Regions from separate parts of the Geobacillus sp. C56-T3 genome, predicted to be linked through region 2. Evidence: predicted binding sites of a transcription regulator. Region 2 holds the regulator's gene; the other holds the start of a gene.
What was found. Region 2 encodes LexA, which represses DNA repair genes until DNA is damaged. Its sites were predicted from a motif close to CGAACATATGTTCG; they were not measured.

Region 1 (3,210 bases), 690 kb from region 2:
CCCATGTTCGTCTTCGTGATGGCGAACGCAGCGGCGTTTGGACTATGGAAAGGGTTTCTGATCTCTTGGCTAGGCGCTTCACTTGGCTCGCTCATCGTGTTTTGGCTGACGCGGAAAGTGGGGCAGAAGCGTTTTTTTCACTTTGTCCGCCGCCACCCGAAAGTGCGGCAGTTTATGCATTGGATTGAGCGACACGGATTTGGTCCGCTGTTTTTGTTGTATTGCTTTCCGTTCACCCCATCGGCGCTTGTCAATATTGTTGCCGGACTGTCGCGCATCAGCCGCCAGCAGTTTGTATTGGCGGTGCTGCTAGGAAAGATGATCATGGTGTTTACCATCAGTTTTATCGGCTATGACTTGAAGGCGCTCATCCGTCAGCCGCTGCGCACGGCGATGATCGCCGCAGTCGTTCTGTTGCTTTGGTACGCCGGAAAACGGGTGGAAGCGCGATTTTCGTTGACGGAAGAACAAGGCGGCGAGGAGGGCGGGGAGTGACCAAGCAAAAAGAAAAACGAGGCCGCCGATGGCCATGGTTTGTTGCCGTTTGTGTTGTCGCCATGCTTCGGTTGTTCGTGTTCAGCAATTACGTGGTGGAAGGAAAATCGATGATGCCGACGCTAGAGAGCGGCAATTTGCTGATCGTCAATAAGCTTTCCTACGACATCGGGCCTATTCGCCGGTTCGACATTATCGTTTTTCACGCCAACAAAAAGGAAGATTACGTCAAGCGGGTTATCGGCCTGCCTGGCGATCGGATCGCGTACAAAAATGACATCTTGTATGTCAACGGAAAAAAAGTTGACGAACCGTATTTGCGCCCGTATAAGCAAAAGTTGCTTGACGGCAGGCTGACCGGGGATTTTACGCTTGAGGAGGTGACCGGGAAAACACGGGTGCCTCCCGGCTGCATTTTCGTTCTTGGCGACAACCGGCTTAGCAGCTGGGACAGCCGCCATTTTGGGTTTGTCAAAATCAACCAAATTGTCGGCAAGGTGGACTTTCGCTACTGGCCGTTTAAACAGTTCGCCTTTCAGTTTTAACCTTAATCTCGAAAGAAGTCTTCCGCTTCTATAACGAAGTGAAGCTTCAGAGACCAATAAATGGATCCTTCGAAGCGAGGTTGTTCAGTCGTCCGACAGTCGCTGACATGTCGGCTGGATCCACAAAAAGAAACAAACGTTAACGTTTCAGATTGCCTCTATATAACCCGCAGCCGGAAGGGCGTTTTTTTCTTCCCAAAAGCGAACATACGTGCTAAAATAAAACAAATAAAGGAAACGAATGGTGGTGGATACAATGTCGCTGCGGTTTTTGCTCGGACGGTCAGGAAGTGGGAAAACGGCTGTCTGCCTCGAAGAAATTCGCCGCCAGTTGCAAGAGGATCCAAAAGGAAGGGCGATCGTCTATCTCGTTCCGGAGCAAATGACATTTCAATGCGAATACGCGTTGATACATACCGAGGGAGTGGACGGGATGATTCGCGCCCAAGTGTTCAGCTTCACCCGTCTCGCTTGGCGCGTGCTGCAGGAAACAGGCGGCATGACCCGGTACCACATTCATGATGTTGGCGTGCAGATGATGATCCGCAAAATTATTGAGCAACGCAAACAAGAGCTGAAACTGTTTGGCCGCGCGGCGGACAAACATGGGTTTATCGAGCAGCTGAACGAAATGATCACCGAATGCAAACGGTATTGCCTGACGCCGGGCGAACTCCGCCGACATGCTGAGGCGTTCGAGGATGGGCCTGATCAACCGGGCCGCCGCTTGCTCGCTGACAAGTTGAGCGATGTCGCGCTTGTGTATGAGGAACTTGAGAAAAGTCTTATCGGCCACTATCTTGATTCGGAAGATTATTTGCGCTTGCTCGCTGAGCATATTCCGCGCTCAAGTTATTTGCGGGATGCCGATATTTACATCGACGGCTTTCATCATTTTGCGCCGCAAGAATATATGATCATCGAACAGCTTCTTCGCCATTGCCGGCGCGTCACCGTTTGTTTGACGATCGACCGCCCGTATGACGACGGAATGCCGGACGAACTTCATCTCTTTTATTTGCCGGCGCAAACGTACCGCCAGCTGAGGGAGTTGGCGCTAAGCAATGACATTGCGATCGAAGAGCCGATCGTGCTTTCGGCCAACCGACGCCATGAAGACAGGGCGCTCGTTCATCTTGAGGCGCAATTTCACCGACGCCCGTTGCTTCCATATGGTGCAAAGACCGATGCCGTCCATCTTTATGAGGCGTCCAATCGCCGAGCGGAAATCGAAGCGGTCGCACGCGAAATCATCCGCCTTGTCCGCGATGAAGGGGCGCGCTATCGCGACATTGCGCTGATCATCCGCCAGACGGAGGCGTACCGCGATCTGGTGAAAACGGTGTTTTTTGATTTTGGGATCCCGTATTTTATGGATGAAAAAGAACCGATGCACCACCACCCGCTCATTGAACTCGTGCGCGCTGCCTTAGAGACGGTCGTGACGCGTTGGCGATATGAAGCGGTGTTTCGGGCGGTGAAAACGGATTTGCTTTTTCCAACGGACGGCGATCTGCACATGTGGCGCGAGGCGGCCGACAAGCTCGAAAACTATGTGCTTGCTTACGGAATCAAAGGGGATAAGTGGACAAACAATGAGCGCTGGGCGTATCTGCGCTATCAGGCGCTTGACGGTTTGAACGTACCACAAACGAACGAAGAGCGGCAGTTTGAGGACATGCTCAATGAATGGCGCGAGGCGTTGGCCCCTCCGCTTCGCCGGTTGGAGCGCCGTCTGCGCCGGGCGGAGGACGGACGCGGGTTTTGTATGGCATTATATCTGTTTTTGGAAGAATTGCAGATTCCAAAAAAACTAGAGAAAATGAGCGCACAAGCGGAAGCGGACGGCCGCCTCGTTGAAGCGCGCCAGCATGAACAGGCGTGGAACGCCGTCGTCGATTTGCTTGACCAATATGTAGAAATGCTCGGGACAGAATCACTGCCGCTCGCTGAGTTTGTCAAGATTATCGAGGCTGGGCTCGATCGGTTGGAGTTCTCCCTTGTGCCGCCGGCGATGGACCAGGTGATCGTGGCTCAGCTTGATCGCTCTCGTTTAATTGACATCAAGTATGCGTTCGTCATCGGCGCCAACGATGGCGTGATTCCAGCGAAAGTGAAGGAAGACGGGCTGATGGCGGAAGTGGAGCGCGAGCAGCTGCGTGAGTTGGGG
Region 2 (3,210 bases):
GGCGCGACATTGTGCTCGAGCTTGAGGAAATGGGGTTTGAAATCGAAGCGTCCCATCATGAAGTCGCCCCGGGCCAGCATGAGATCGATTTTAAATACGCCCATGCGATTAAAGCGTGCGACGACATTCAAACGTTTAAGCTCGTCGTCAAAACGATCGCCCGCAAACATGGATTGCATGCGACCTTTATGCCGAAGCCGATTTTTGGGATTAACGGTTCAGGAATGCATTGCAACCTGTCGCTGTTCCGCAACGGTGAAAACGCCTTTTTCGATCCGAACGGCGACTTGCAGTTGAGCGATACGGCGCGGCAGTTTATCGCCGGTGTGCTGAAGCATGCGCCGAACTTTACGGCGGTGACGAACCCGACCGTCAACTCGTACAAGCGGCTTGTTCCAGGCTATGAAGCGCCGTGCTACGTCGCTTGGTCGGCGCGCAACCGCAGCCCGCTCATCCGCATTCCAGCTTCGCGCGGCATGAGCACGCGCATTGAGGTGCGCAGCGTTGACCCGTCGGCCAACCCATACTTGGCCATGGCGGTGCTTTTAGCCGCTGGGCTTGACGGCATTCGCAACAAGCTCACTCCTCCGGCGCCAGTGGATCGAAACATTTACGTCATGACGAAAGAAGAACGGCTCGAAGAAGGCATTGTCGATTTGCCGGCAACGCTGCATGAAGCGTTGGAAAACTTGAAGTCCGATGAAGTGATGATTCACGCGCTCGGCAAACATTTATTCGAGCATTTCGTCGAAGCGAAAGAAATTGAGTGGGATATGTATCGGACAACGGTTCATCAATGGGAATTGGACCAATATATGGAACTCTACTGATTCATAAAAAAGCTGCCCCGTTTTTTTCAGGGCAGCTTTTTTATGGGCGCAGGCCGGCACGAGTCAGTCGAACAGGCGATAGACGCCGATCACTTTGCCGAGAATCGTGCAGTCGCGGACGATGATCGGCTCAAGATGGGCGTTTTCCGGCTGCAGGCGGATGTGGTCTTTTTCCTTGAAAAACCGCTTCACCGTCGCCTCGTTGTCTTCCGTCATGGCGACGACGATGTCGCCGTTGTTGGCCGATGACTGCTGGCGGACGATGACGTAGTCGCCGTCGAGAATGCCGGCTTCGATCATGCTGTCGCCCATCACTTCAAGCATAAACAGCTGCTCCTCGCCGGCGGCGAGCCGCTTCGGCAGCGGAAAGTAGCCTTCGATGTTTTCCACCGCTGTAATCGGTTGGCCGGCCGTCACCTTGCCGATGATCGGCACCGAGATGATCTCCTCTTTTTCTCTCTCCTTGGCCATATCGTTGTCCAAAATTTCAATGGCGCGCGGCTTTGTCGGGTCGCGGCGGATGTACCCTTTGCTTTCTAGGCGCGCGAGATGCCCGTGGACCGTCGAACTTGACGCCAGTCCAACCGCTTCCCCAATTTCCCGCACCGACGGAGGATAGCCTTTTGTTTTTACTTCCTGTTTAATAAACTCTAAAATTTGCTGTTGTCGTTTTGACAGTTTCGTCATTGTTTCACACCTCTCGCCACATCATTTGCCTTCATTATACCATGTGGAAGACGAAAAAACAAACATAAGTTCGAGTTTTTTATTGACACAAACAAATGTTCCTGGCTATAATGAAGGAAAGCGAACAAACATTCTGGAAAGGGTGGGGAGAATGGGGAAAACGTTGCTGCACTATGTTTTGTTTTCATTTTTGTTTGCGCTCGTGTTGGCAGGGTTCGTTTACGCCAGCAACCCGGTCGATAAAAAAGAATACGTGACGATCACGGTCGCTCCCGGCGATACGCTTTGGGGGCTGGCAAAACAGTACGAACAGGAACACCATATGCCGCCTGATGAGTTCATCCGCTGGGTCGTCGATTTCAACCATTTGCCGAGCCCGCGTCTTGCCGCCGGTGAACAAATTGTCATTCCTGTGTTAAAATCAAAGCAGGGCGGCTCGGTGGCCGTCAATCAGTGATGGAAAGAAGGGATTGGCCATGAGGGCGGTCATTTACTGCCGAGTCAGCACGGACAAAGCTGAACAGGAAACGTCGCTCGCGAGGCAACGAGATGAGCTCGAGCAGCTGGCGGCCGAGTGTGGATTTGAAGTCGTTAAAGTGATCGCCGAGCAGGCGAGCGGTTATGAAGCCGACCGCGACGGCGTGTTGGAGCTGCTTTCGCTTTGCGAGGAAGGCGAGGTCGATGTGCTGCTCATTCAAGATGAAACGCGGCTTGGGCGCGGCCATGCGCGCATGGCGGTGCTGCATTGCTTGAAAAAGCAAGGGGTGAAAATATACAGCGCCAGCCACCGCGGGGAGATGCCGCTGTCGGAGGCCGATGAGATGGTGTTATCCATCATCGCGATTGTCGAGGAGTACCAAAGAAAAATACATAACGCCAAAATTAAGCGTGGCATGCAGCGAGCCATCGCCAGCGGCTACCGACCGGAGCGGAACCTAAGGCGCCGGGGCGAAAACGCCGGGCGCGATCGAATTGATCTGCCGGTTGAGGAGATCGTCCGCTTGCGCGAGCGCGGACTGACGTTTGCCGATATCGCCGCGACGATGCGAAGCTTCGGTTACGAGGCGTCCAAGGCGACCGTCCATCGGCGTTACCAGGAATATATGGACGAGCAACAAAGGCGGCGTTGATCGTGTACTGCGCCTGACCCTAAAGCGGCGAGCGGGCAAAGGAAGCCAAGATGCCATCGTTGCCATCTTCCCGGTTGATCAGATAAGATAAAACAGAGTGAGAATATGGCAGATAGGAGAAGATGATCAATGCTTGCCAAACATAAATTAGCCCGCATCAATGAACTGGCGAAAAAAGCGAAAACGGCCGGCTTGTCGGCCGAAGAGGCCTTCGAGCAAGCGAAGCTGCGCCGTGAGTACATTCAAGCGTTCCGCAAGGCGATGACCGATATGCTCCATACAGTGACCGTCATTGACCCGAACGGCAACGACGTGACGCCGAAAAAATTAAAGGAAAGCCAGCGGCGGCGCTTCCATTAAACGGTCGAAAGAGGGGTGCCCGGAAAATAACGTTGTACAAGCCGATCGATTTTCTATATGATAGTAAATGACACCATGTTAATGAAAGGGAGGAAGACGATGGCGCATTCAATCGAGGAGTTGGCGATTACGACGATTCGAACGCTGTCGATTGACGCGATCGAAAAAGCGAAATCCGGGCACCCGGGCATGCCGATGGGCGC

Region 1: addB (helicase-exonuclease AddAB subunit AddB) is a predicted target of LexA. The motif match lies at 1,243-1,256, and genes of this name have one in related genera.

Annotation. Positions count from the first base shown of each region.
Region 1 covers NC_014206.1:3,027,284-3,030,493, reverse strand. The annotation lists gene GC56T3_RS14910 (TVP38/TMEM64 family protein) at 1-495, shown strand, start outside; gene lepB (signal peptidase I) at 492-1,040, shown strand; gene addB (helicase-exonuclease AddAB subunit AddB) at 1,297-3,210, shown strand, end outside.
Region 2 covers NC_014206.1:2,341,256-2,344,465, reverse strand. The annotation lists gene glnA (type I glutamate--ammonia ligase) at 1-830, shown strand, start outside; gene lexA (transcriptional repressor LexA) at 894-1,517, opposite strand; gene yneA (cell division suppressor protein YneA) at 1,669-1,974, shown strand; gene GC56T3_RS11580 (recombinase family protein) at 1,994-2,647, shown strand; gene GC56T3_RS11575 (DUF896 domain-containing protein) at 2,777-3,007, shown strand; gene tkt (transketolase) at 3,107-3,210, shown strand, end outside.